3 linked regions of the Acidaminococcus fermentans DSM 20731 genome follow. The protein of the gene in region 3 binds, or shares a complex with, the protein of the main gene of each other region. Links are inferred from orthologs where the notes say so. Each region holds a gene or a part of one and is shown on either strand. Other genes may lie near its edges.

What was found.
Region 1: rny (region 3) and ACFER_RS02405 share a complex: the UniProt entries of both Bacillus subtilis proteins name them as parts of the possible RNA degradosome complex. The link is inferred for Acidaminococcus fermentans DSM 20731 from one-to-one orthologs.
Region 2: rny (region 3) and ACFER_RS01330 share a complex: the UniProt entries of both Bacillus subtilis proteins name them as parts of the possible RNA degradosome complex. The link is inferred for Acidaminococcus fermentans DSM 20731 from one-to-one orthologs.

Annotation. Positions count from the first base shown.
Region 1 is NC_013740.1:532,531-542,207, reverse strand. Bases 3,790-6,676 are described here. They hold ACFER_RS02405 (polyribonucleotide nucleotidyltransferase), read right to left. Parts: upstream 6,326-6,676; coding sequence 4,253-6,325; downstream 3,790-4,252. Other genes in these bases: sufU (Fe-S cluster assembly sulfur transfer protein SufU), read right to left, coding at 6,676-6,676; ACFER_RS02410 (PTS sugar transporter subunit IIA), read right to left, coding at 3,790-4,118. Also shown: fusA (elongation factor G), read right to left, coding at 1-548; ATP-dependent DNA helicase RecG, read right to left, coding at 760-2,823; rpmB (50S ribosomal protein L28), read left to right, coding at 2,943-3,134; ACFER_RS02415 (zinc-ribbon domain-containing protein), read right to left, coding at 3,188-3,619; more of ACFER_RS02410, read right to left, coding at 3,636-3,789; more of sufU, read right to left, coding at 6,677-7,116; ACFER_RS02395 (aminotransferase class V-fold PLP-dependent enzyme), read right to left, coding at 7,140-8,360; ACFER_RS02390 (SufB/SufD family protein), read right to left, coding at 8,323-9,447; Fe-S cluster assembly protein SufB, read right to left, coding at 9,464-9,677. UniProt on the Bacillus subtilis protein: Involved in mRNA degradation. Catalyzes the phosphorolysis of single-stranded polyribonucleotides processively in the 3'- to 5'-direction. Necessary for competence development in Bacillus subtilis.
Region 2 is NC_013740.1:308,208-317,768, reverse strand. Bases 6,791-9,561 are described here. They hold ACFER_RS01330 (6-phosphofructokinase), read right to left. Parts: upstream 8,850-9,561; coding sequence 7,731-8,849; downstream 6,791-7,730. Other genes in these bases: sigH (RNA polymerase sporulation sigma factor SigH), read right to left, coding at 9,454-9,561; brxF (BREX-3 system P-loop-containing protein BrxF), read right to left, coding at 8,872-9,333; ACFER_RS01335 (undecaprenyl-diphosphate phosphatase), read right to left, coding at 6,791-7,581. Outside these bases: ACFER_RS01410 (methionine ABC transporter permease), read right to left, coding at 1-98; ACFER_RS01405 (methionine ABC transporter ATP-binding protein), read right to left, coding at 95-1,120; rplL (50S ribosomal protein L7/L12), read right to left, coding at 1,506-1,871; rplJ (50S ribosomal protein L10), read right to left, coding at 1,946-2,479; rplA (50S ribosomal protein L1), read right to left, coding at 2,640-3,341; rplK (50S ribosomal protein L11), read right to left, coding at 3,396-3,821; transcription termination/antitermination protein NusG, read right to left, coding at 3,839-4,414; preprotein translocase subunit SecE, read right to left, coding at 4,417-4,641; rpmG (50S ribosomal protein L33), read right to left, coding at 4,653-4,814; tuf (elongation factor Tu), read right to left, coding at 4,953-6,146; more of ACFER_RS01335, read right to left, coding at 6,778-6,790. UniProt on the Bacillus subtilis protein: Catalyzes the phosphorylation of D-fructose 6-phosphate to fructose 1,6-bisphosphate by ATP, the first committing step of glycolysis.
Region 3 is NC_013740.1:422,179-431,908, forward strand. The notes cover bases 1-2,940. They hold rny (ribonuclease Y), read left to right. Parts: upstream 1-675; coding sequence 676-2,205; downstream 2,206-2,940. Other genes in these bases: ACFER_RS01900 (regulatory protein RecX), read left to right, coding at 1-435; ACFER_RS01910 (ECF transporter S component), read right to left, coding at 2,340-2,900. In the rest of the region: ACFER_RS01915 (hydrolase), read left to right, coding at 3,069-3,659; udp (uridine phosphorylase), read left to right, coding at 3,750-4,550; ACFER_RS01925 (phosphopentomutase), read left to right, coding at 4,547-5,767; ACFER_RS01930 (hypothetical protein), read left to right, coding at 5,769-6,380; ACFER_RS01935 (ZIP family metal transporter), read left to right, coding at 6,415-7,200; hcp (hydroxylamine reductase), read left to right, coding at 7,359-8,996; ACFER_RS11510 (hypothetical protein), read left to right, coding at 8,998-9,159; ACFER_RS01945 (DUF488 domain-containing protein), read left to right, coding at 9,178-9,549; ACFER_RS01950 (alpha/beta hydrolase family protein), read right to left, coding at 9,579-9,730. UniProt on the Bacillus subtilis protein: Endoribonuclease that initiates mRNA decay. Initiates the decay of all SAM-dependent riboswitches, such as yitJ riboswitch. Involved in processing of the gapA operon mRNA, it cleaves between cggR and gapA.

The sequences.
Region 1 (9,677 bases), 110 kb from region 3 along the record:
TAGGCTTTCTGGTTGAACACGTCGATGACCCCGCAGAAATTCTCTTCCTTGCCCAGGGGCAGTTCCAGGGGCAGGATCCGTTTACCGATCTTGGCCCGGAGATTGTCCAGGATATTGTCATAATCCGCATTTTCCCGGTCCATCTTGTTGACAAAGATCAGCCGGGGCAGCCCGGCTTCTTCCGCCAGTTTCCAGCACTGTTCCGTGCCGATCTGGACACCGCTGGTGGCACTGACCACGATCAGCACGCTGTCCACCGCCCGGAACGCCCCCTTCACTTCCGCCACGAAATCCGCAAAGCCCGGGGTATCGATGAAGTTGATCTTCACATCCCGCCATTCCACAGGAGCCAGGGTGGCGCTGACAGAGACTCCCCGTTTGATTTCTTCCGGTTCAAAGTCCGTGGTGGTCTGTCCGTCTTCCACTTTGCACATCCGGCTGATGGCCCCGCTGCGATAGAGCAGCGCTTCCGTCAGGGAAGTGGTGCCTGCGCCCCCATGACCTACAATTGCCACGTTTCTGATTTTATCACCTGTATACTCTTTCACTGTACAGCCCCCTTTGTTCCGTATGGTTGTGGGATTGCCGGCTGCCGAAGCCAGAGTCCCAAACTGTCTGATGGTACTCTTTTTCGGGGCTCCTTCCCGTTTTTCCTGCTTTTAACAGAAAATTTTCCCTATTCTCCCAAAAGAAAAAGGAATGTGTAACGATAGATACACATTCCTTTAGTCGAGGGCTGTTTCTCACGCAACAGTCCCCTCACGCATTGAATATCCTTTCGAACCGGCCGTCGAACTGGGTGACGGCTGCGGCCCGGATCACTTCTTTGGCGATTGACGGATTCCCCATGGCCCACTGGGCCGCTTTCCGGGCTTCCACCAGGGTATCCGTATCCCGGAGGATGTCCGCAATGTACAGGTCGCTGAGCCCGTGCTGCCGCAGCCCGAAGAACTGGCCGGCCCCCCGGAGCTCCAGGTCCTTTTCCGCCAGCAGAAATCCGTCACTGCAGCTGCGCATGATCTGGAGCCGTTCCAGGGTCACCGGATTGGTGGAGGCCGTCAGCAGCACACAGTAGGACTGGGCGCTGCCCCGGCCCACCCGGCCCCGGAGCTGGTGCATCTGGGCCAGGCCGAACCGGTCCGCCCCCTCGATGACCATCAGGGTGGCGTTGGGCACGTTCACCCCCACTTCCACCACGGTGGTGGTGATCAGCACCTTGGTCTCGTTCCGGGCGAAGCTTTCCATCACCGCATCCTTTTCTTCCGGTTTCAACCGTCCGTGGAGCAGGCCACAGGGAATCCCCCGGAGATAGGTGGAGGTCAGTTCCTCATAGAGTTCCTCCGCCGCCTTGGCATCCACCCCTTCGCTTTCCTCGATCAGCGGGCATACCACATAGGCCTGATGGCCCTCCCGGATCTGATGGACCATTCCCTGATACACCGCCGGCCGTTTCTCCTCCGTATAGCACAGGGTCCGGACCGGTTTCCGTCCCGGGGGCAGCCCCTTCATCAGGGACACATCCAGGTCTCCGTACACCGTGAGGGCCAGGGTACGGGGAATGGGCGTGGCGGTCATGACCAGCACATGGGGCGCGTACTGGCTCTTGGCCTGGAGTTTGGCCCGCTGAGCCACCCCGAACCGGTGCTGTTCGTCGGTAATGGCCAGGGCCAGGGAGTGGAACACCACCTTGTCCTGGATCAGAGCATAGGTCCCCACTACCGCCTGGATGGAACCATCCGCCAGCCCTTCCAATACCTGCCGGCGGGTTTTGGCAGAAAGTCCCCCGGTCAAAAGGGCCGTACGGATGCCGGCCGGTTCCAGCACCTTCTGCATCTCCTGGTAGTGCTGCTCTGCCAGGATTTCCGTAGGCGCCATCAGGCATCCCTGATAGCCGTTCTCCACCGCCTTGGCCAGGGCCAGGAGAGCCAGGGCCGTTTTCCCGGAGCCCACATCCCCCTGGACCAGCCGATTCATGGGCTCCGGACTCTGCATATCATCGTCGATTTCCTGCCAGGCTTTTTTCTGGCTGTCCGTCAGGGAAAAGCCCAGGTTGTCCAGAACCTTCCGGACCAGCGTCCCGCACCGGGCCATTTTAATGCCCTGGCTGTCCTTCTTGATCTCCACCCGGTGGTGGAGCAGGCCGCACTGGAGAAAGAACAGTTCCTCGAAAATCAGCCGCTGCCGGGCCTTTTCCAGAAGTTCCGGACTTTTGGGAAAGTGGATGTTCTCCAGGGCTTCCAGCCGGGGCAGGAACTGTTTGGCCCGGAGGATTTTTTCCGGCAGGCATTCCGGCAGTTCCTTCCGGGCCAGGGCCAGGGCCTGGCGCACTGCTCCCCGGACCTGGTTCTGGGTCAGGCTGCCGGTGAGGGCATAGGTGGGAAGAATCCCCGGTGCTTCCGCTCCGTCCTCTTTTACATGGGACAGGGACGCCCCCGTAACGCTTTTGGCCGTGCGTCCCGGCATCACCTTGCCGATGACCAGCACCTCATCCCCGGTGTGATAGACCCGGGTCATGTAGGTCTGGGCCCCGAACAGGACGATTTCCGCAAACCCGGTGCCGTCCCCGATGGTGATGGTGGCGTACTTCAGGTTCCGGGCACTCCGCCGGTTGTTCATCCGTACGATGGTCCCCCGGAACAGCTGCATTTCCCCTCCGGTGGTCAGCTCACCGATGGTCCGGATATGGGAATAATCCAGATAGCATCCCTGCCGGGGAAAATGGTTCAGCAGGTCGCCGATGGTTACAACATTGATATTTTCGAATTCCAGGGCCTTTTTGGGCCCGATGCCTTTGAGTCTGGTTACTGGTTCCTGCCACCACATGGTCATTTTCTCCTTTTCTCATGGTTTTCTACTTGCAATTATAATCCAATTTGTGTTAAAATAGCTACATTGAGTTTTAAAAATAAAGCATTGCCTTATAACTTGAAGGAGGTGGGACCATGGCATGCATCTGTGAAATCTGCAACAAAGGTGAGCTGTCCGGCAACAACGTCAGCCATTCCAATAGACATGTAAAACGTTCTTGGAAACCTAACGTTCAAAAGGTTAAAGCGGTGGTAGACGGTGAAGTGAAGAGCATCAACGTGTGCACTCGCTGCTTACGTTCCGGCAAGGTAACCCGCGCCATCTAAGCTATAGGTTACGACATAAAAAAGCTGGCTGCTTCGGCAGTCAGCTTTTTTTGTTACAGTTTTGCCCCGCAGAAGGGACAGAAAGCCACGTTCTTCGGCAGGGCCGCATGGCACTGGGGGCAGATCCGCCGGTCCAGATAGGCCTGGGCCTTTTCTTCGAACAGGGCTACGAACTTGTCCGTTTCCCGGTTCTGGGGTGTCAGGCTGTAGACTTCCATCCGCTTTTTATGGATGTCCAAGATCACCGTACACCCCTGTTCCAGGGGCTGCACGGCAAACACGATTTCCTTCCGCTTGGGTTTCCCGAACAGGAAGGATTTTTCTTCGGAAACCAGGGATCCGTTCAGGAGCATCCCGGCATCATCCTGCTGGGCCACATCCACCTGCATCTCCCGGCACACCTGGAGTCCCAGTTCCCAGGCCACTGCCGGAGCCAGGTTGTAGACCTGCTCCACAAAACTGCCGCCGCTGCCTTTTACCTGCATGTTCCCACCTCCCGTCTCAGCTGAGGGTAATGATCAGCACCGGATCATGCCCGGCCTGCACCGGACCGGATGGCACCTTTTCCATTTTGCCCACCTTATTTCCGTTGGTGATCACCATGGGGGTGGCAAGATCACAGCCGGCCTTTTCCAGACATTCCTGGTCAAAGGCCAGCAGGGGCTGCCCCATTTTGACCATATCCCCGGTTTTCACCAGGGCACGGAATCCCTTTCCCTGCTGTTCCACCGTATTCACGCCCACATGGAGCAGGATCTCCAGTCCATGTCCTTCCGTCAGGGCAATGGCATGGGCCGTATCCGGCACATAGGTGATTTTTCCGTCACAGGGAGCCACCAGTTCTCCTTTTTCCGGCCGGACGGCCACCCCATCCCCCAGCATTTTCTGGGCAAAGGCCTGGTCCGGAACCTGTTCCAGGGGAATCACCATCCCGGTCACCGGAGCCATCAGCTTCACTTTCGTCTTTCTGAAAAACAATCCCATAGTATGATCTCCTTGTTTCTGTGTGTACGGTATCATTGTAGCATAGAAAGGGGCTGTGAAAAAATGAGAAATCATTTTTTCACAGCCCCTTTTTTGTCAGCTGTCAACGGTCAGCTGTCAGCAGTCCCCTTTTTTTATTTCAAGCAAGCCTTCCGGGACAGGTTCAGCCGTCCTTTGGAATCGATTTCCACCAGTTTGACCACGATTTCATCGCCCACATTGACCACGTCTTCCACTTTTTCCACCCGTTCCTTGGCCAGCTGGGAAATGTGTACCAGCCCTTCCCGGCCGGGCATGAATTCCACAAAGGCCCCGAAGTTCATGATCCGGGTCACTTTGCCGGTATAGATCTTGCCCACTTCCGGTTCCGCAGTGATATCCTGGATGGTCTTGATGGCCGCATCAGCAGATTCGCTGTCAGCAGCGGCAATGTATACGGTGCCGTCATCGTTGATGTCGATCTGGGCTCCGGTATCTTCCACGATTTTCTTGATAATCTTGCCCCCAGGCCCGATGATGTCTTTGATCTTCTCCGGGTTCACCTTGATGGTGGTGATCTTGGGCGCATATTTCTTCAGCTGTTTCCGGGGTTCCGCAATGCATTCCAGCATCTTGCCCAAGATGAAGGCACGGCCTTTCTTGGCCTGGGCCAGGGCAGCCTGGAGGATGTCCTTGGTCAGTCCGTCCACTTTGATATCCATCTGGATGGCGGTGATCCCTTTGGAGGTACCGGCCACCTTGAAGTCCATATCCCCGTTGGCATCTTCCAGCCCCTGGATATCGGTGAGGATGGTGAAGTTTTCTCCTTCCTTCACCAGGCCCATGGCCACGCCGGAAACAGGCGCCTTGATGGGCACGCCGGCATCCATCAGGGACAGGGTGCTGGCGCAGGTGCTGGCCATGGAGGAAGACCCGTTAGATTCCAGCACTTCAGACACCAGACGGATGGTGTAGGGGAATTCTTCTTCAGAGGGAATCACCGGCAGCAAAGCCCGTTCTGCCAGGGCCCCATGGCCGATTTCCCGGCGGCCCGGGCTGCGCAGAGGTTTGGTTTCGCCCACGCTGTAGGGCGGGAAGTTGTAGTGGTGGATGTACCGTTTCTGGATGTCGCCGGCCAGGGTTTCCAGGTTCTGTGCTTCCCGGAGAGGCGCCAGAGCCAGGCAGTTGAGCACCTGGGTCTGTCCACGGGTAAACAGGCTGCAGCCGTGCGGACGGGCCAGGAGACCCACTTCGCAGCTGATGGGACGGACTTCGTCCAGGGCACGGCCGTCCGGACGGATCTTGTCCACGGTGATGATGTGCCGGAATACCCGTTTCACCAGTTTGGCCACCACATGGGCAATGTCGATTTCATTGTCCGGATACAGTTCCGTAAAGTGGGCCAGGATCTCTTCCTTGGCTTCGCTGACCATTTTGTCCCGGTGCAGTTTGTCCGGATCCATCAGGGCATCGTGGATCTTGGGTTCCCCGTAGGCTTCGATTTCCTTCGCCAATTCTTCAGGAGGCGTGTAGACCTCAAAGTCCATTTTGGGCTTGCCCACTTCCGCCTGGATCTTTTCCTGGAATTCCACCAGTTTCTTGATTTCCCCATGGGCAAACCAGATGGCATCCAGCATCACTTCTTCGGAAACTTCCTTGGCTCCGGCTTCCACCATCAGGATGGCATCCTTGGTGCCGGCCACTGCCAGGTTCAGTTCGCTGACCTTGGCCTGTTCCACCGTAGGTTCCACAATGAACTGGCCGTCGATGAGCCCCACCCGCACACCGGCAATGGGCCCTTCAAAGGGAATATCGGAAATGGACAGGGCACAGGATGCACCGATCATGGCCGGAATGTCCGGAGCGTTGTCCGGATCCACGGATACCGCCGTGCATACGATCTGCACATCGTTGTGGTACCCGTCCGGGAACATGGGACGGATGGGCCGGTCGATGAGCCGGGAAGTCAGGATGGCCGTTTCTGCCGGCCGCCCTTCTCTCCGCAGGAACCCGCCGGGGATTTTGCCCACCGCATACATTTTTTCTTCAAAATCCACTGTCAGCGGGAAGAAATCCACCCCTTCCCTGGGAGTATCGGTCCCCGTTGCAGCCACCACCACGGCGGTTTCGCCGTAGCGGACCAGAACAGCCCCATTGGCCTGTTTGGCAATCTTACCGGTTTCAATGGTAAGGGTCCGGCCTCCAAAATCCGTGCTAAAACTATGCATCCTCTGCATCCTCCTTCTGTTTCACTCTTGACATTATGGGTAGATTATACTACACCGGCGGGGAAAAAGCCATAAAAGGGGGGTGAAAATATATTTTTCACACCCCGTCGCGGGCCAAGGGTCATGGGTCGCGGGCCTGGACAGCCATGTCGCAACTCCATGCAGCATACAAGAAGCTGGACTTCCCTCTTCTTTCAACAAAAAAGTGTTGTCCGTCCAAAAAGCACGAACAACACTTCTTCAAATTTTAGTTCTATTTCTCAAAATGCACAAACAGGGTCATTTCGACAAGCATTGGAAAATCCCGTTGATTGCCGACAAGCCCGCTTCCGGTGCTGCGAACCAGGACCTTATTTCTCCTCTTCCTTCTCCAGGGCATCCTTCAGGGTGTGCCAGGCAAGGACCGCGCATTTTACCCGGGCGGGCATGTTGGAGATGTTTTTCAGGGCGATGGCTTCGTCCAGTTCTTCCAGCTTGCCGTCATCCGTTTCTTCCCGCTTGATCATGGCCAGGAACAGATCCACCAGCCGGAGAGCTTCCTTGACGGATTTCCCCCGGATCAGATCGATCATGATATCCGTGGATGCCTGGCTGATGGCACAGCCGTGGCCGGTATAGGCGGCATCTTTGATGATCCCGTCCTGGATATCCGCCTGGAGGGTGATGTCATCCCCGCAGCTGGGATTGTGACCGTGTTCCTGGAGATTATGGGGATCCAGCTCATGTTTGTTGGCCTGATCCTGATTGTGTTCCAGGATAATGTCAGAATACAGTTGGTTCATGTCTTCCATTATCGTTCACCTGTTTCCTTCTATCAATCTTTGAAGCCCATGACTTTCCGGACTTCCGGCAGTTTGGAAAGGAAATAATCCACTTCTTCCAGGGTGTTGTAGATGTAGAAGCTGACCCGGTTGGACGCTTCCACATGGAGATGGGCCCCCAGAGGCTGGGCACAGTGGTGTCCGCTGCGGATGGCAATGCCGTAGCTGTCCAGGATGGTGGCCGCATCGTGGGGATGGACCCCGTCGATGGTAAAGGAGATGACCCCGGTCTTTTCTTTGGGATCCGTGCTCCCCAGGATATGGATATGGGGCATCTTCAGCATCCCTTCCAGGCACCGGTCGGTCAGTTCCCGTTCGTGTTCCTCCACCTGGTCCATGCCGATGTCGTTCAGGTAATCGATGGCCGCATGGAGGGCCACGGCCCCTTCCACATTCTGAGACCCGGCTTCGAACTTGTAGGGCAGTTCATTGAAGCTGGTGGTCTGTTCCTGGACATATTCGATCATATCCCCGCCCAGCAGGAAGGGTTCCATTTCTTCCAGCAGGGCCTTTTTCCCGTACACCACCCCGGTGCCGGTGGAACCCAGCATCTTGTGGCCGGAAAAAACGTAGAAGTCGCAGTCCAGATCCTGGACATCCGTCTTCATGTGGGGGGTGGACTGGGCTCCATCCACAATGGCGATGGCCCCCACCTTGTGGGCCCGTTCCACCACTTCCTTCACCGGCCGCACCATGCCCAGCACGTTGCTCACCGCTGCAAAGGAAACGATTTTGGTCCGTTCGTCGATCTTGGCCAGATCTTCTTCCGTAAAGTGCCCGGTTTCATCCAGGTACATATAGACCAGTTCCGCACCGGTCTTCCGGCAGGCTCTCTGCCAGGGAACCAGGTTGGAATGGTGTTCGGAAATGGGGATCACCACTTTGTCGCCCTTTTTCAGATGGGTTTCCCCATAACTCCGGGCAATCAGGTTCAGGCCTTCGGTGGAGTTCCGCACAAAGATCACTTCTTCGAAATGCTTGGCGTTGATGAACTTCCGCACCGCTTCCCGGGCCTTGTCATACAGTTCCCCGGCTTCGATGGACAGCACATGGGCTCCCCGGTGGGGGTTCCCGTTGTGGTGTTCCAGCAGGTCCACCAGAGCATGGATCACCTGATAGGGTTTCTGGGTGGTGGCCGCATTGTCCAGGTACACCAGAGGATGTCCGTTGTGGACTTTAGTCAAGATGGGGAAATCTCTGCGTACATTTATCATGGCAATTTCCTTTCTGGTGGCAGAACTGCATTTTCGTCCGTACAGCCTGGAGCGCCCTGTTTTCCAGATTTTCATCTCCCAGCTGGTCGATTACCGGCCGGATGTTGCTTTCCACGATGATCAGCTGGGCACCGGCTTCATTGAAGCCCCGGCTCATCAGATAGAAGAGCATATCCTGGTCGATCTGGCCGGAACTGGAGGCATGGTTGCCCACCACATCATCTTCCTTGCACAGAAGCAAAGGAACGGAAATGGAATGGACGCCCTTGTTCAGCAGCAGGCACACGTCGGATTCGTTGCCCACAGCCTTCTTGCCGCCCCGGAGGAAATCGATGGTCCCCCGGAAATATTTCTTGCTTTTGCCCATCAGTGCACCGGTGGTCAGGATGTCCGTATCCGTCTTGCAGCCCTTGTTGGGCACCCAGTAGGAATAGTCGAACAGCTGGTCATCGCTGCCCAGATACATGGAAGCGCTTTTGAATTCCGCTTCGTCGTGATCCAGATCCGTGCGCACGTACACCAGGTTCTGACGGCCGCCCACTTCAGCGCTGACAAACTTCACACGGGCTTCCTTCCCTTCCCGGGTCAGCCGCTGATCGATGTGCCGGACCTGTTCCCCGTGCACCTGGACCTTGCTGATGGTAACCTGGGCCCCGTCTTCCGCTTCCACAAACTGGAGCAGGTTCACCAGACCCTCTGCCGCATCTCCTTCAAACAGCTCGTACACATGGAGCCGGCTATCCTTCCCTGCCTGGATCTTCAGCTGCCCCACCAGACGGGGAACCGCTTCCGTTACCGTATAGTTGATCCACACAGAAGCTTCTTCCCCTGCAGGGACCGTTACGCTGCAGTTCACATTGCCACCCTGCCGGGCCTGGGCCAGGGCTTCCGCACTGGCACCCTGGAAATCCCCCAGATCCGGCAGCCCGTTGCCTTCATAGGTGCGTACCTCTGCCGTGCCTTCCTGACGGACGGCCAGTTCCACCGGCGCCAGGGCTTTTTCAGCCAGGGGATCCAGTTCCAGGTGGTTCACTTTCATCCACCGGAAAGTGGGACGCGGAAGTGCGTTGAATTGTTCTTTGGTCATGATCTCCGCCTCCCTTTTACATGGAACCTTTCAGTTCCAGATTGATCAGATTGTTCATTTCCACCGCATATTCCAGAGGCAGAGCCTTGGAAACCGGATCCACAAAGCCCCGTACCAGCATGGCCCGGGCTTCATCCTCGCTGAGGCCGCGGCTCATCAGGTAGAAGATGGCTTCATCGGAAATCCGGCCGATCTTGGCTTCATGGCCCAGATCCACATTGTCGTTCTTG
Region 2 (9,561 bases), 110 kb from region 3 along the record:
AGAATGGAGCCCACCACCAGGGAAACGAACACCATGTACAAAGTCTGTTCCGCGCTCAGGATCAGCTGGGACGCGGGAACTCCCAGTTTCTCGATCATGACAGGCTCACCTCCTTCCAGAGAATTCCCTTCCGGGTCAGATATTCCTCGCTCCGGGCCAGCTTGTCCCCTTCATCCAGACACTGGAGGATGAAGATGCCCAGGGCGGTCTGCTGGAGTTCCGTCACTGTGGCGAAGACGATGTTGGTCTTCAGTCCGATTTCCTCGCTGAGTACGGAAATGTCTCCCTCCGAAGCCTGCCGCCCCAGAAACCGCAGCTTCAGCAGCCTGAAGGGCCGGGGATCTTTTTTCAGATCTTCCTGGATGCTTTCCGGAATGGTGTCAGGGATGACGGTCCGGACAAACTTCCGGGTGATTTCCTGCTGGGGATTGCTGAATACTTCCAGCACGGATCCCTGTTCCACCACCCGTCCGTGTTCCATGACTGCCACTTTGTTGCACAGCTGCTGGATCACCTGGATCTGATGGGTCACGAACAGGATGGTGATCTTCAGTTCCCGGTTGATCCGCCGGAGCAGCTGCAGGATCTGTTCCGTGGTTTCCGGATCCAGAGCGCTGGTGGCTTCGTCGCAGAGCAGGATGCTGGGATTGGTGGCCAGGGCCCGGGCAATGCCCACCCGCTGTTTCTGTCCCCCGGACAGCTGGATGGGATAGGACCCGGCCTTGTCTTCCAGTCCCACAAACTGGAGCAGAGTCTTCACCGTCCGGTCCAGCTGTACCGGTTCCGTATGGTTCAGCCGCAGGGGGATGGCCACATTCTCGTAAACAGTCCGGGAATCCAGCAGATTGAACTGCTGGAAGATCATGCCTATCTTTTTCCGGACTTTCCGGAGTTCATTGTGGGACAGCTGGTCGATGATCTGCCCTTCGATCTCCACATGGCCCTCCGTAGGGGTCTCCAGGGCATTCACCATCCGCAGCAGGGTGGATTTCCCGGCCCCGCTGAAACCGATGACCCCGAAGATGTCTCCTTTTTCCACTTCCAGGTCCACATGCTGGAGGGCCTGTACCGCTCCGCTGCCGATTTTAAACGTTTTGCTGATATCCTGAAATTTGATCAAATCCAACACCTCTTGCTGAGTAAACAAAAAGAACCACCGTCTCTCCAGAGACGATGGTTCGTGGTTCCACTCTGATTCACCGGCATCCAAAGACCGGCCTTTGCGGCAGAAATAACGGCTGCCAGCCCGGGGCGCTCTACTGAAGGTTCGAGGCCCAGCTCACGGAGGCATTCCCCAAGGTTCCCGCCGCCCGGCTCTCAGCCAACACCGGACTCTCTGTGGACCTTTCCCAAAGGTACTGGTTCCGCTCATCGCTTTTTTCAATATGCCTATATCCTACTATGAGGGGGGGATTTTGTCAAGAGGAATTGTATTTTTTTTTCAAACAGTAAAAAAGAGGGACCGTTGCAGAGCAACAGTCCCTCTTGGTACGTACCAGCAGAAATTATTTCAGTTCTACGGTAGCGCCAGCTTCTTCCAGTTTGGCTTTCATGGCTTCAGCGTCAGCTTTGGCAACATGTTCTTTGATGGCGTTGGGAGCAGCATCAACGGCAGCTTTGGCTTCTTTCAGGCCCAGGCCGGTCAGTTCCCGAACAACTTTGATTACGTTGATCTTGCTGGCACCAGCATCTTTCAGAACAACGTCGAATTCGGTCTTTTCAGCAGCGGCAGCGCCGGCAGCAGGAGCAGCAGCTACAGCAACAGGAGCAGCAGCGCTAACACCGAACTTGTCTTCCATGGCCTTAACCAGGTCGGCCAGTTCCAGAACAGTCATATTTTCAATGGCTTCCATGATTTGATCTTTATCCATTTTTCATACCTCCAAAATTTTAAATGAAATGGGTAATGGTTTTACTCAGGCGACTGCGTCAGCCTGTTTTTCGATTAAGCAGATTCCTGCTCTTTCTTTTGCCGTACGGCTTCCAGGGTATACACAAAGTTGCGGATCGTCCCCTGCAGTACGTTGACCAGCCCGGAAATGGGGGCCTGCATGCTGCCAACCAGTTTGGCCAGCAGTTCTTCTCTGGAAGGCAGTTCTGCCAGAGCCTTGACTTCGTCCAGGGCGATTACTTTACCGTCCAGGATGCCGGCTTTGATTTCCAGAGCTTTGTGGTCCTTGCTGAAATCGTTCAGGATCTTGGCAGGAGCCACAGGGTCTTCAGCGGAGAAGGCCACGGCGGTATTGTGTTCCAGATAAGCATCCAGTCCTTCAATACCAGCTTCTTTGGCGGCAATGCGGATGAAGGTGTTTTTGGCAACCATGTACTTCACACCGGCTTCACGCATCTTGCTTCTCAGTTCAGTATCCTCAGCTACGGTCAGACCGCAGTAGTCAACCAGAACAGCACCTTTGGAACTGGACAGCAGATCTTTCAGTTCTGCTACTTTACCAGCTTTTTCAGGTCTAATGTCATGCATCAGTAGTACACCTCCTTGCGTCAGTTTTTATTAATCAATGAAAAGACCTCTCGGCGGGTCAGCCGGAGGTCATGTTTATCAACACTCCGACCTAGGCAGGTGGAAATCCGTTAGGCTTGCGCGCCTGCTGTCTTGGGTCCGATGGTCATTTTCTATTTGATTATTTGTTGCTGTCGGCTTTCAGTACGTCAACGGGAACGCCAGGGCCCATGGTGGTGCTCAGGGTTACGCTCTTGATGTACTGGCCTTTTGCGCCGGAGGGTTTTACTTTGATCAGGGTGGTGATCAGAGTCAGATAGTTTTCCAGCAGCTTGTCAGCGTCAAAGGAAACCTTGCCGATGGCAGTCTGTACGTTACCGGCTTTGTCGGTACGGTACTCGATTTTACCAGCTTTGATTTCGTTGACGGCACGGGTGACATCCATGGTCACAGTACCCACTTTGGGGTTAGGCATCAAGCCTTTGGGGCCCAGGATTTTACCCAGACGGCCAACAGTACCCATCATGTCAGGAGTGGCTACGCAGACGTCGAAGTCGGTCCAGCCGCCTTTGATCTTTTCCACGTATTCATCAGTGCCAACAAAGTCTGCGCCGGCAGCTTCGGCTTCTTTGGCCTTAGCGCCTCTGGCGAATACCAGCACGGTCTTGGATTTGCCGGTACCGTTGGGGAGAACCAGAGCACCGCGGACCTGCTGGTCAGCGTACTTGGGATCAACGCCCAGACGGACGGAAACTTCAACAGTGCTGTCGAATTTGGTCACAGAAGTCTGTTTTACCAGTTCTACTGCTTCCTTGGGGGAATATGCCTTGCCAGCTTCGATGAGCTTTGCGGCGTCGGTATATTTCTTACCAGCTTTACTCATTGTTTGTTCCTCCTTGTGGTCAAGCGGCTTTTGCCTCCCACAGTTTTTCAGACATTAGTCTTCTACAGTAATACCCATGCTCCGGGCAGTACCTTCGACCATGCGCATGGCAGCTTCAACGGAGCCAGCGTTTAGGTCTTTCATTTTGCTTTCAGCGATTTCCCGAACTTTGTCACGTTTAATGGTGGCAACTTTGTTCTTGTTGGGTTCACCGGAAGCCTTTTCGATACCGCAGGCCTTCTTCAGCAGAACAGCTGCAGGAGGAGTCTTGGTAACGAAAGTAAAAGAACGATCTTCGAAAACGGTGATTTCGACAGGGATGATCAGGCCAACCTGTTTGGCAGTCCGTTCGTTGAAGTCTTTTACGAAGGCCATGATGTTGATACCAGCCTGGCCCAGTGCCGGACCTACGGGAGGTGCCGGAGTTGCCTTACCAGCAGGTACCTGCAGTTTAACCATCTTTACGACTTTCTTAGGCATAATTTACACCTCCTTACTTATTCAATAGCTTCCACTTGGGTGAATTTAACTTCAATGGGAGTCTCACGTCCGAACATTTCAACCATGACTTTGATCTTCTGCTGTTCGTCGTTGATCTCCGCTACCGTCCCGACCATATCGGTAAAGCCAGGGGCTTTGATGCGGACGGTATCATTCAAACCTACAGGGCATTCCATCCGGACAACCGGTTCTTCCACAGCCTTGCCGGCCGCTTCCGCCTTGTCGCCTTCTTTGGGTTGTGCCCCCAGGATGCGTTCCACTTCACGGTCAGATAAAGGAATGGGTTTCGTGCCAGTACCAACGAAGCCGGTTACACCAGGGGTGTTCCGCACAGCATACCAAGTCCGGTCGTCCACGATCATTTCGATCAGCACATAGCCCGGAAATACCTTCCGTGCCACGACCTTTTGCTTGTCATCCTTTGCGTCCACTTCATTCTGCATGGGAACCAGCACCTGGAAGATCTGCTCTTCCATACCCAGGGAATGGATTTTGCTTTCCAGATTCATCTTTACCTTATTCTCGTATCCGGAATAAGTATGAATGACATACCAGTGCTTTTGATTTTCCATGCTTATTGCACTCCCATCACTAAACGGAACAGTACGGACAAAATAGCATCAATGGCCCAGATTAAAAAAGCTGCAAAGAGAGAGGACAGGATAACCGTCACGGTATATCCGATCAGTTCCCGCTTCGTCGGCCAGGTTACCTTTTTCATTTCGGTTTTCACTTCTCGGAGAAAACCACCTGTTCCAGGAGTGCTCTTCCCATCCGGGGTGATCTGAGATGCTGCCATATTGCTCCACCTTATTTCGTTTCTTTATGCATCGTATGCTTTTTGCAGAACTTGCAATACTTTTTGATTTCGATACGTTCAGTATCGTTCTTTTTATTCTTCGTAGTCTGGTAGTTACGCTGTTTGCATTCGGTGCAAGCCAGGGTAATACCCACACGGTTTCCAGCTGCCATTCCTTAACACCTCACTTACATTCAAACTCTTGATTCCCAAAAGCCGCCTATAAAGGTTATCATAGAACCGTCAGGATGTCAACAAAAAAGTGAGGCCGATGGATAGGTCGGCCTCAGTTTTACATCCAGATGATTCGATTAGCCTTCGATTTCGGTAACAACACCGGCGCCAACGGTATGGCCGCCTTCGCGGATAGCGAAACGCAGACCTTGTTCGATAGCGATCGGGGTGATCAGTTCAACATCCATCACCACGTTGTCCCCAGGCATAACCATTTCGGTGCCTTCAGGCAGGTGAGCAACACCGGTAACGTCGGTGGTACGGAAGTAGAACTGCGGACGGTAGCCGTTGAAGAACGGAGTATGACGGCCGCCTTCTTCTTTGGTCAGTACGTAAACCTGGCCTTTGAATTTGGTATGAGGATGGATGGTGCCCGGTTTGGCCAGTACCTGACCTCTTTCGATTTCGGTACGGTCGATACCACGCAGCAGGCAGCCGATGTTGTCGCCGGCTTCAGCCTGATCCAGGGTCTTCCGGAACATTTCCAGACCGGTGGCTACGGACTGTTTCTTTTCTTCGGACAGGCCGACGATTTCAACAGTGTCACCAACTTTGATCACACCACGTTCCACACGGCCGGTAGCTACGGTACCACGGCCGGTGATGGTGAACACGTCTTCGATAGGCATCAGGAACGGTTTGGCCAGATCGTGTTCCGGAGTGGGGATGTATTCGTCAACAGCCTTCATCAGTTTCCGGATGTTGTCTTCCTGTTCCTTGTCCCCTTCCAGGGCTTTCAGAGCGGAGCCAACAACGATGGGAATATCATCTCCGGGATAACCGTACTGGCTCAGCAGGTCACGGACTTCCATTTCAACCAGTTCAATCAGTTCGGGATCGTCAACCTGGTCGGATTTGTTCAGGAACACAACGATGGCAGGAACGCCAACCTGGCGGGCCAGCAGGATGTGTTCACGGGTCTGAGGCATGGGGCCGTCAGCAGCGGAAACAACCAGGATGGCACCGTCCATCTGAGCAGCACCGGTGATCATATTCTTTACATAGTCAGCGTGCCCCGGGCAGTCAACGTGTGCATAGTGTCTGGTTTCGGTTTCATATTCAACGTGGGCGGTATTAATGGTAATACCACGTTCTCTTTCTTCCGGAGCCTTATCGATGTCAGCGTAAGCTTCGAAAGTGGCTTTGCAGCCCGGAGTTTCGGACAGGACCTTGGTGATGGCCGCAGTCAGGGTCGTCTTGCCATGGTCAACGTGACCAATGGTCCCAATGTTTACATGGGGTTTTGTTCTTTCAAATTTCTCTTTCGCCATTAGAATACCTCCCAACGCTTTCTGAATATTTTTTTGGATTTTAAAATAGCCCCTTTACGGGGCTGTGTTGGTAATGGTAGCGGCGCACGGATTTGAACCGCGGACAGGCCGGGTATGAACCGACTGCTCTAGCCAACTGAGCTACGCCGCCATAAATTGGAGCTGATGACCAGAATCGAACTGGTGACCTTATCCTTACCAAGGATACGCTCTACCATCTGAGCTACATCAGCATTTGGTTGCGGGGGCTGGACTTGAACCAACGACCTTCGGGTTATGAGCCCGACGAGCTACCAACTGCTCCACCCCGCGATGTTTGGTGGAGAGAGAAGGATTCGAACCTTCGAAGCCAGAGGCGGCAGATTTACAGTCTGCTCCCTTTAACCACTCGGGAATCTCTCCACATTTGTCTGTCAGGAACATTTGGAGCTGGCAAAAGGAATTGAACCCTCAACCTACTGATTACAAGTCAGTTGCTCTACCTATTGAGCTATGCCAGCGCTTTTCGTTCGTAACAAGTGTAAGTATAAAGGATGTTGGGGTTTTTGTCAACAACTTTTTTAAAAAAAGTGTAAGAAATTTTATAAACCAGAAAAACGGGGGCTGATGCCCTCCCTCAGCCCCCGCTTTCTTACATATAAAAGTACCACACAGTCACCAGGGCCAGGAGGATCCGGTAGATCCCGAAAGCGGTCAGGGTGGACCGCTGGAGGAACTTCATAAACCAGACAATGGAGAAGTACCCCACCACAAACGCGGTGACGAAACCGATGGTCAGTACCGCCAGATCTCCTCCTGTCAGCGCGGAGATGTTCTTCAGCAGTTCATACAGACAGGCCACCACCATAACGGGCAGGGCCATGATGAAAGTGAAATCCGCCCCGGCTTTCCGGTTCACCCCCACCAGCAGGGCACCTCCCATGGTGGACCCGCTCCGGGAGAACCCGGGCCACAGGGACAGGAACTGGAAGAAGCCGATGTACAGCGCCTGGCGGATGCTGATGTGATCCACATCCTGGACCAGTTCCGCCTCATGGCCCCGGATCTTCCGTTCCGCCACAATCATCAGAAGGGCTCCCAGCACCAGGCCCACAGCCACCGTAGCCGGAGAAAACAGGTATTTTTTGATGAAGGAGTGGACCAGATAAGCAAAGGCCATGGTGGGCACGCAGCCGGCGGCAATGTGCCAGCCGGTCAGTCCGGTGCCCATCTGCCACCCTTCTTTGGTCAGGAACCGGGCAAACCGTTCCTTGTAAATCACCAGGACGGCCAGGATGGCCCCCAGCTGGATCACCACGTCGAAGATCTTGGCCAGGTTGCCCTCAAAGCCGATCATATGCCCTACAATGATCATATGGCCGGTGGAGGATACAGGGATAAATTCCGTCAGGCCTTCCACAATGCCCAACAGGACGGCAATCAGATTTTCACTCACGTCATACACTCCTTTTTCTTCTGCAATTCTTTTTGGTTAAGAGAACTTGTTCATTATATGGCAAATACCATAAAAAAAAAGAGAAGACACGGATTTTTCCTCAGAGTTTAAGAAAAATTGTCCTTCTCTTTTTTCTTTGTTTCTATTATTCAGTCTTCCGGTTTTTCGTCTCCGAAAGAAATCCCCAGTTCCCGGCCGGTCCGGACGATGTCCGAATCCACCGGCACCTGATGGGGTTTGGACGCTGCCTGGGCGATGGGCACCCGGACGATGGCATTGGCCTGGAGGGACACCATCACATTGTATTCCTCATCCAGGCAGGCTTCCACTGCCGCCGCCCCGTAGCGGGTGGACAGGACCCGGTCATAGGCCGTGGGAGAACCGCCCCGCTGGAGATACCCCAGCACGGTGCAGCGGGATTCGATCCCTGTCCGCTCCTCGATTTCCCGGGCCAGTTTTTCACCGATCCCTCCCAGCCGGATGGGTTCGAAGCTTTCCTTCACCATCCGGGCGATGGTCAGCTGCCCTCCGATGGGCTTGGCCCCTTCCGCCACGGTAATGATGCTGAACTTCTTCCCATTCTGCTGGCGCTGGTGGATCTTGCGGATCACCGCATCCAGGTCATAGGGAATTTCCGGGATCAGGATCACGTCCGCTCCTCCTGCAATGCCGGAATGGAGGGCGATCCAGCCTGCATACCGTCCCATGACCTCCAGCACCATGACCCGGTGATGGGATTCCGCCGTGGTATGGAGCCGGTCCAGGGCTTCCGTGGCCATGGCCATGGCCGTATCAAAGCCGAAGGTCCGTTCCGTACAGGGCAGATCATTGTCGATGGTCTTGGGCACCCCCACCACGTTCACATCACAGAACCGATGGAGATCATGGGCGATTTTCAGGCTGCCGTCCCCACCGATGACAATCAGACAATCGATGCCGTGGTCCTTCAGGTTCCGGACCACCACATCCCGCCGGTCTTCATAGATTACATTGCCCTTTTCATCTTCGCCTGCAGCATAATGGAAGGGGTTGTCCCGGTTGGTGGTCCCCAGGATGGTCCCGCCCCGGGGCAGGATCCCGGACACATCGGACAGGCTCATAAGCTTCATGTCATTGCAGATCAGCCCATGGAACCCGTTGGAAATGCCGTAAATCTGGAACCCGTGATGGAGAGCCGTCTTGACCACGGCCCGGATCACAGCGTTCAGACCGGGACAATCGCCTCCGCCGGTGAGGACCGCCAGGGTCCCTCTTTTCTTTTCCTGCATTGGACACACCCCTTTTCGCCAGTTATTCCACTTCCCAAACCGTATAATCCGCTGCGGAAATCCGGATAGATTCCGTGCCGTCGAATTTGTCGTAGCACAGCAGTCCGTCATTCACATAGCCGGGCCAGGCCAGCACCACGGTATAGGCTTTGCCCAGGGCATCGATGACACTCTTGGGATCGATGTGGAACACCGGCACGAACAGGGTCTGCACCCGGTCCAGCAGGATCACATCTCCCCGGTGTCCAGCCAGTTCTTCCGTCAGCATGGCGGGAGCCTGTTCCTTCCGTTCACTGGGCAGCAGCTTCAGGAATTCTTCCGTGATCAGCAGCCGGGTATCCACATAATCCCAGCCCTTGGCTTCTGCAGCTTCCCGCAGCAGTTTGCTTTTGCCGCTGCCGGGTTTCCCGGTAACGATCAGGACTTTTTCTTCCTTGCCCTGTACAGCTTCCACCTGTTTCAAAAATTCTTCCATTTGACTCATGTGTATCGCCCTCCCTTGTGACGCATGGATTTTTCCGCTTTTGATACAATGTTATTCGCCGCCGGAAAAGAGAATTCCTGCAAACTGCTTTTTTCTTCTTTGGAAGCGGCAAACAAATTGTCAGATTGTTTCAATTCTATCATTCTTGTCCCGGTGGTTCCGGAGATGTTCCTTGGCAGCCATGATGAGCAGGCCCTTGTTCAGGGTCATCAGGTCCAGTTCATGGTT
Region 3 (9,730 bases):
AAACTGGCCCTCCGGGACCACAGCACCCGGGAACTGCGGCAGAAGCTGGGGGAACGGGGCTGCCCGGAAGAACTCCAGGACCAGGTGATCCAGAAGCTGGCGGACCATCATTTTGTGGATGATTTTCGCTGTGCCCATTCGGTGCTGGACGCCTGGCGCCGGAAAAAGTTTTACGGGAAGCAGTACCTGCGGCTGATGCTTACCCGGCGGTGCCTGTCCGGGGAAGAGGCCCGGGACGCGCTGGGAGACGTGACGGAAGAGGAAGAAACCCAACGGGCCCTGGCCCTGGCGGAAGCCCAGGGGGAAAAAATCCGGCGGAAATATCCGGAAGATCACCGGAAAGCCAAGGCCGCTCTGGCAAGGATGTTGGCCAGCCGGGGCTTCGGCAGCGGCGCCATAGCCAGCGCACTGGAAGATTTTTCAAAGGATTTATAGGAACCCGCAGCCCGGGTTCCCTCCACTGGCTAGAGACTGGGGACTAGTGACTAGAGACTAAAAAGGGGCTGTTGCCCAGGCAACAGCCCCTTTTTATTGACACCTCTGTGAAAATACTATAAAATATTTCTGTCCAATCGTGTTCATTGGGTGTTAAGGCGACCTCGGGTTGCCTTATTTATTGTATGAGTAGGGTTTGATGAAAAATACGCAAAAGAGGAGGTGCTCATCATAGATCCCATGAGTGTAGTTATTGCTGTAGTCCTTTGTTTATTAGGCGTTGGAGGCGGATATCTGGCTCGTAAAAACGTAGCAGAAGGCAAAATCGGTTCCGCAGAAGAGACTGCCAAACAGATCCTGGAAGAAGCAAAAAAAGCAGGCGATGCCAAAAAGAAGGAAGCGCTGCTGGAAGCCAAGGAAGAAATCCACCGTCTCCGGTCCGAAATGGAACGGGAAAACAAGGAAAGAAGAGCAGAGCTCAGTAAAAATGAACGGCGTCTGGTCCAGAAGGAAGAAAACGTCGACAAAAAGATGGATGCTTATGAAAAGAAGGAAGAAAAACTTCTGGAACAAAGCAACCGCCTGCGGGAAGCCCAGGCCAAAGTCGATGCCCTGTATGACCAGCAGATGGTGGAACTGGAACGGATTTCCGGGCTCACCAGCGAAGAAGCCAAACAGGAATTGCTGGACAATGTGCGGGAAGAAGTCAAACATGACAAAGCCCGCCTGATCAAGGAAATGGAACAGGAAGCCAAGGATACCGCGGACCAGAAGGCCCGGGAAATCATCTCTCTGGCCATCCAGCGGTGTGCGGCGGATCAGGTGGCGGAAACCACGGTTACGGTAGTGCCCCTGCCCAACGATGAAATGAAGGGCCGGATCATCGGCCGGGAAGGCCGGAACATCCGGACCCTGGAAACCCTGACCGGCATCGACCTGATCATCGACGATACGCCGGAAGCGGTGATCATTTCCGGCTTCGACCCTGTGCGCCGGGAAGTGGCCCGGATCGCCCTGGAGAAGCTGATCAACGACGGCCGGATCCATCCGGCCAGGATCGAGGAAATGGTGGAAAAAGCCCAGAAGGAACTGGATCAGAAGATCAAGGAAGCCGGGGAACAGGCCACCTTCGAGGTGGGTGTCCATGGCATCCATCCGGAACTGATCAAGCTGCTGGGCCGGCTGAAATACCGGACCAGCTACGGGCAGAATGTGCTGAAGCATTCCACGGAAGTGGCTCATCTGGCCGGCCTGATGGCCGCCGAACTGGGCGTGGACGTGAACTCGGCCAAGCGGGCCGGGCTGCTCCACGACATCGGCAAGGCCGTGGACCACGAAGTGGAAGGGTCCCATGTGGACCTGGGGGCGGAAGTGGCCAAACGGTATCACGAATCCGATATCGTGATCAACACCATCATGTCCCACCACGGGGACTGCGAACCCACGTCCGTCCAGGCCGTGCTGGTTTCTGCCGCCGACGCCATTTCGGCTGCCCGTCCGGGAGCCCGTCGGGAAACCCTGGAAACGTATCTGAAACGGCTGACACGATTGGAAGAAATTGCCGAATCCTTCGACGGCGTGGAAAAATGCTATGCCGTCCAGGCCGGTCGGGAAATCCGGATCATGGTGAAACCGGAAAAGGTGGACGACGATGCCGCCACTATCCTGGCCCACGATGTGGCCAAGAAGATCGAAGAGGATATGGAATATCCGGGACAGATCAAAGTGGTCATCGTACGGGAAACCAGAGCGGTGGATTACGCAAAGTAAGACAAAAAGGCGCTGTGAAAAAATCATTCACAGCGCCTTAAATTTGCCAGCGTAAGCTGGCTTCCATCGGCTGGAGACTAGTGACTAGAGACTAGTGACGGGGATGTGAAAATCATTTTTTCACATCCCCTTTTTTATATCCGGATGCTTTTTTCTGCAACCTTGTACAGGATTACCGTCAGCACCACGGACACCACATTGCTTACGGCCATGCTTACGGCGCAGTTGAGGGCGCTTATGTAGGCAATCTGCCGGGGCATCCCCAGGATGAAGAACTTGAAGCTGAACCGGATCAGGGGTTCGGTGACCACGTTGACCACGGAACCGAAAACGGCCGCCAGGGCTGCGGCCCGGAGCCGGGCTCTGTCATCGGTCTGCCGGTCCAGATGGCACAGGTGCTGAGCGGCCCAGGCGGTGGACCAGCCCAGGAGGAACTTGGCCAGGAAGGTGGGGGGCGCGGAGGTGGTGTATCCGGCCAGCAGATCTGCCAGGGCCAGGCCGATGGCCCCGGAAAGGGCTCCGTATTTTGCTCCCAGCACCAGGGCGGACAGCAGGATGAAGGCGTGGCCTACGTAGATTTTCCCGGTGAGCCCCAGGCCCATGGGGATTTCGATCCGGAGATAGGAAAAGCAGGCGAAGGCCAGAGCGGCGAACATCCCTGCCAGGGTCAGTTTTTTGATTTTTTGTTCCTGCATGGGTATCAACTCCTTACAGCCCTCTATTATAGTGGGGGAACCGGTGTATGGAAATGCACAGTTTGAACGATTTTGTGCAAAAAATGTGCTTCTTTTGAAAAGATTTGTTTCTCCTTCTGATTTCCTTGTGGTATACTGGGGATAATGACACGGGAAGGAGAGACAGAAATGCCGAATACAAGAGAAGAAGCATGGGAACTGCTGAAGGAATACAACCAGGAACCCTTCCATCTCCAGCATGGGCTGACGGTGGAAGGCTGCCTGCGCTATTTTGCCCGGGAACTGGGCTATGGAGAGGAAGAGGATTTCTGGGGCCTGGTGGGGTTGCTCCACGATCTGGACTTTGAAAAGTATCCGGAACAGCACTGCCGGAAGGAAGCGGAGATCCTGAAGGAAAAGGGCTGGGACGACCGGCTGATCCATGCGGTGGCCAGTCACGGCTGGCCCCGGTGCAGCGATGTGGAACCCAAAGAGGAAATGGAAAAGGTCCTCTATGCGGTGGACGAACTGTCCGGGCTCATCGGGGCAGCGGCCCTTATGCGGCCCAGCAAAAGCGTCCAGGATATGGAAGTGAAATCCCTGAAGAAGAAGTTCAAGGACAAACACTTTGCCGCCGGCTGCAGCCGGGACGTGATCCAGCAGGGGGCGGACCTGCTGGGCTGGGATCTGAACAAACTTTTTGAACAGAGCATCCTGGCCATGCGGTCCTGTGAAGAAAGCGTACGGGAAACCATGGAAAAGGAAGAAGGAAAGGCCTGAGGGCTGAAAAACGGGGGAGCGGGACCTTGAACAGGGGTCCTGCTCTTTCGTATAATAGGAGAAAAGAGCACTGTAACAGGAAGTGATACCATGGATCATCATTATGCGGAACCTCATGAAGTGATGTACCACACCCAGCTGTCCCGGGAAATGCTGATGGGGGCGGATACGGCCCTGCTGCCGGGAGATCCCGGCCGGGTCCGGTCCCTGGCGGAAGCCATGGGTCCCACGGTGGATCTCACCAGCCACCGGGAATACACCAGCTGCCTGACCCAGGTCCAGAACCGGCCGGTACTGGTGTGCTCCACCGGCATGGGCGGCCCTTCCACCGCCATCTGCCTGGAAGAACTGGCCCGGCTGGGCATCAAACGGGTGATCCGGGTGGGGACCACCGGTTCCATCCAGGAAGGGCTGGAACTGGGGGATGTGGTGATCATCAAGGCCGCCGTACGGCTGGAGGGAACCAGTGCCCACTATGCCCCCCTGGAATTCCCGGCAGTGGCGGATTTTGAGCTGACCCAGCTGCTGGCCTATGCGGCCCTGGTGGAAAGTGTGCCCCATCAGGTGGGCATCTGCTGCAGTTCCGATACGTTCTGGCCCGGCCAGGAACGGTATGACAGCTTTACCGGCTATGTGCTCCGCCGGTTCCAGGGGAGCATGAAGGAATGGCAGCAGCTGGGCGTCACCAACTATGAAATGGAAACAGCCACCGTGTTCGTCACCGCCCAGGCACTGGGGCTGCAGGCAGCCAGCCTGTGCGGAGTGGTGGCCAAACGGACGGAAAGTGAAAGCATTGCCTCGCCGGAAATCTACCGGCTGGCGGAGAACCGGTTCCAGACCATTGTCCGCCGGGCATTGAACGAATTGCTGGCAAGGGAGGGAAAAAAATGAAACGCAGCATCATCCTGATGATGGATTCTTTTGGCATCGGCGGCGCGGAAGACGCCGGACGGTTCGGAGACCAGGGAGCGGATACCCTGGGGCACATTGCCCGCTGGTTCGGGAAAGAACGGGCCAAGGACCCGTCCGCCCCGCTGCTGGCCCTGCCCAATCTGGCCCGATACGGGCTGGAACGGGCCCATGAAATGAGTACCGGACAGAAACTGGCGGTATCCATCGGGGCCGCGGAGCCCCTGGAAGGGGCTTACACCTATGCCCGGGAAGTGAGCAGCGGCAAGGATACCCTCAGTGGCCACTGGGAACTGACCGGGGTGCCGGTGATGTTCGACTGGGGCTATTTCCCGGACAAACCCCACTGTTTTCCCCCGGACATCATCGACGGGCTGATCCGGGAAGGCCATCTCCCCGGAGTGCTGGGAGAAAAGCATGCCTCCGGCACGGTGATCATCCAGGAACTGGGGGAGGAACACATGCGCACCGGCAAGCCCATTGTGTATACGTCGGCGGATTCGGTGCTCCAGATTGCCGCCCATGAAAAGACCTTCGGCCTGGAGAACCTGTACAAACTCTGTGAAATCGCCTACAAACTGGTCCAGCCCTACCACATCGCCCGGGTCATCGCCCGTCCCTTTGTGGGAGAAAAGGCCGGGGAATTCACCCGCACCGGCAACCGGCACGATTATGCCGTGCCGGCCCCGGAAAAGACCCTGCTGGATGAGGTGTATGAAAAGGCCGGAGGGGTCTATGCAGTGGGGAAAATTGCCGATATCTTCGCTCACCGGGGTATTACCCGGGCCTGGCATGCCACCGGTCTGGATGTACTTTTCGATGCCACACTGGAGGCCCTGGAGGCTGCCGGGGACGGGAGCCTGATTTTCACCAACTTTGTGGATTTCGATTCCACCTACGGCCACCGGCGGGATGCCAAAGGCTACGGGGAAGGGCTCATGACCATCGACCGGAGACTGCCGGAACTGGCGGCCCGGCTCCAGCCCGGAGATCTGGTGCTGGTCACCGCGGATCATGGCTGCGATCCCACCTGGAAGGGAACGGATCATACCCGGGAACACGTGCCCATGCTGTTCTTTGGTCCCGGAGTCAGACCGGGGGCCCTGCAGCCCATGGATACCTATGGTGATGGGGGACAGATCCTGGCCCGCCATCTGGGGCTGGAACTGACCCGGGGAAAAGCCCAGGAGGTGTATTGAAATGAAAAGGATAAGAAACCTGCTGCTGACCCTCTGTTTCCTCCTGGGAGGACTGTTCCTGCTGGTGCCGGCGGAAGCAGCGGGGACGGCGGGAAGGGAACCTCTGGCCCGGAAAAACATCGCCTTTGTGGTCTATGACCATACGGGAGAGGCCACGGCTTCCATGAAGGAAGTGTGGAAGCGCCAGGTGCGCCAGGCCTATCCCCGGTCCCAGTTCGCCTTCCTGCCCGATCCCCAGGCGGCGGAAGGGGCCAACGAAGTACTGACCCAGTTCGGGGGAGACGGATATCCCATCGCAAAGGAGGTGATGGAGAAAATCGCGGACCGGACCGGCGCCGATGTGGTGGGGATCCTGGTGGTCCGGGCCATGGACGAATTCTACATCCAGCCCCTGTTCTACGGCGGCTGGGATGACGACGGACCGGATACCCTGCTGCGGGTGATTTCCGGGGCGGACATGTACCTGTACCGGAAGGATACGGGGAAATACATGAAGAAGAAGCTCCGGAAGGTGGAAACCACCGATGTGGCCCTGGCGGTCCATCCGGAAAAAGAGATCCAGTACGCCCTCAGCAACCTGGCCATGACCATGGAGGGCAAGGAACTCATTTGAGTTCTTTGGGACTCACTAAAAAGGAGGTGACCCATTGATCAGTGCAGATGTCTGGAAGGGGATCCTGATTCCCTTTCTTGGGACCAGCCTGGGAGCCGGCTGTGTCTATTTCATGAAAGAACAGCTCCACCGGAATGTCCAGCGGGGACTGACCGGTTTTGCCGCCGGGGTCATGGTGGCGGCCTCTATCTGGAGCCTTTTGATCCCGGCCCTGGAAGAAAGTGCGGCCCTGGGGCATTTCGCCTTTGTGCCGGCGGTGGTGGGATTCTGGGCCGGAATCCTGTTCCTGCTGCTGCTGGATGTGGCGATCCCCCATCTCCACATGAACACCGATGAACCGGAAGGACCCCGGAGCCATCTGGGCCGGACCACCATGATGCTGCTGGCGGTGACCCTCCACAACATCCCGGAAGGAATGGCGGTGGGGATGATCTACGCCGGGTTCGTCACGGATCCGGGTTCCATTTCCCTGGGCAGTGCCATTGCCCTGTCCCTGGGGATCGCCATCCAGAATTTTCCGGAAGGGGCCATCATTTCCCTGCCCCTCCGGGCGGCGGGGATGAACCGGCACAAGGCTTTTGCCGGCGGGGTACTGTCCGGCATCGTGGAACCCCTTGCGGCCCTGGGGACCATCCTGGCCTCCAGCATCATCGGGCACCTGCTGCCCTATTTCCTCAGCTTTGCCGCAGGGGCCATGCTCTATGTGGTGGTGGAGGAAATGATCCCGGAAATGTCCGAAGGAGAACATTCCAACATCGGCGTGCTCACCTTTGCCCTGGGGTTCACCGTGATGATGACCCTGGACGTGGCACTGGGGTAAAGGGGCAGCAGCCGGAAATGCGGTTTCCCCGCTGCTCCGTAATTTTTTAAGTATGTTGTTCAAACAACGGATTGTTTTTTTATACCGGACTATAATAGAGCCATCGAGTGAAGAAAACAACCTGCGAGAGTTTCAATCAGAAAAGGGGAGTTATACAAATGGAAAACAAGATGTTCTGCTATCAATGTCAGGAAACCGCCGGCTGCAAAGGCTGCACCATCGTGGGTGTCTGCGGCAAGAAGCCGGAAGTGGCTGCTATGCAGGATCTGCTGATCTACGTGACCAAGGGTCTGTCTGCTGTGACCACCGCTCTGCGGGCTGCCGGAAAGAACGTTGACCGCAACGTGAACCATCTGGTGACTGTCAACCTGTTCACCACCATCACCAACGCCAACTTCGATCGGGAAGCCATCATCGACCGGATCAAAGATACCCTGAAAGTGAAAGCTGACCTGCTGGCTCAGCTGGGTGACACCGCTGACCTGCTGGAAGCTGCTCTGTGGAACGGCGCTGAAGCAGAATTCGATGCCAAAGCCAAGACCGTGGGCGTACTGGCTACCGAAAACGAAGACATCCGTTCCCTGCGGGAACTGATCACCTACGGCCTGAAAGGTCTGTCTGCCTACAGCAAACATGCCAACGTACTGGCCCAGGACGACGAAGAAGTGGATGCTTTCATCCAACGCGCTCTGGCTGCTACCCTGGATGATACCAAATCCGTGGACGACCTGGTTGCCCTGACTCTGGAAACCGGTAAATACGGCGTACAGGGCATGGCTCTGCTGGACAAAGCCAACACCACGGCTTACGGCAACCCTGAAATTACCACTGTGGACATCGGCGTGCGCAAGAACCCGGGCATCCTGATTTCCGGTCACGACCTGAAAGACCTGGAAATGCTGCTGGATCAGACCCAGGGCACTGGCGTGGATGTATACACCCATTCCGAAATGCTGCCGGCTCATTACTATCCTTTCTTCAAGAAATACAAGAACTTCGCCGGCAACTATGGCAACGCCTGGTGGAAACAGAAGGAAGAATTCGAAAGCTTCAACGGCCCCATCCTGATGACCACCAACTGCATCGTTCCTCCGAAAGACAGCTACAAGAACCGTCTGTGGACCACCGGTGCTGCCGGCTATCCTGGCTGCAACCATGTAGCTGCTGACGAAAACGGGCACAAGGACTTCAGCGCCCTGATCGAACAGGCCAAGACCTGCCCGGCTCCTACTGAAATCGAAACCGGTTCCATCGTGGGCGGCTTCGCTCATGAACAGGTCTTCGCCCTGGCTGACAAAGTGGTCGACGCTGTGAAATCCGGCGCCATCAAGAAGTTCGTGGTCATGGCTGGCTGCGACGGCCGTATGAAGAGCCGTGAATACTACACGGAATTTGCCAAAGCTCTGCCGAAGGATACCGTCATCCTGACCGCCGGCTGCGCCAAATACAAATACAACAAACTGAACCTGGGCGACATCGGTGGCATTCCCCGTGTCCTGGATGCCGGTCAGTGCAATGACTCTTACTCCCTGGCTTTGATCGCTCTGAAACTGAAGGAGGTCTTCGGTCTGAAAGACATCAACGACCTGCCTCTGGTATTCAACATTGCCTGGTACGAACAGAAAGCTGTCATCGTGCTGCTGGCCCTGCTGTACCTGGGTGTGAAGAACATTCATCTGGGACCCACCCTGCCGGCCTTCCTGAGCCCGAACGTGGCCAACGTCCTGGTGAAGAACTTCGGCATCGCTGGTATCGGCACGGTGGAAGACGACATGAAACTGTTCTTCGGTGCCTAATATGATTAAACTGTACGATCCGGACACCTGCCCGTGCAAGAATTTCGACTGCCCCCGGTATAAGGACTGTGAACCCTGCATCGAGTTCCATCACAATTCCGACCGCTACCCTCTGACGGCCTGTGAACAGGTGGCCGAAAAGGAAAAACGGCAGGCGAAATAACAGAAAGAAGGCTTTTCCATGGGAAAGCTGCAAGTGAAACGGATTTATGAAGCTCCGGAAGAAACGGACGGCAGCCGGGTCCTGGTGGACCAGCTGTGGCCCCGGGGCATCAAGAAGGAAAAGGCAGAGCTGACCGCCTGGGAGAAAGCCATCGCTCCCACGAATGAACTGCGGAAGGCGTTCGGCCATGATCCGGAAAAGTTCCCGGCCTTCGCCCAGAAGTATGAGGACGAGCTGGAAAAGAGTCCGGAAAGTGGTGCCTTTCTGGAAAAAATAAAATCGTTCCTGGAGACCGGCAACGTAACGCTTCTCTATGGTGCCAAAGATCCGGAACACAACAATGCGGTGGTCCTGAAAGAGTGGATCGAAAAAAAGAGTGCTGCGCAATGAGCGCGGCACTCTTTTTTGATGCCCCGGAATCAGTCTACCACGACTTCCTGGATCCATTGGCCCATGGTCCGGATGAGCTCCAGACGGGCGTTGTCCAGGCCGTGGTTGGTATCCAGCAGCACTTTTTTATGATGGCTTTGGGTGGGCATGGCTTCCAGCTCTTGCCACAGGGGCTCGATCA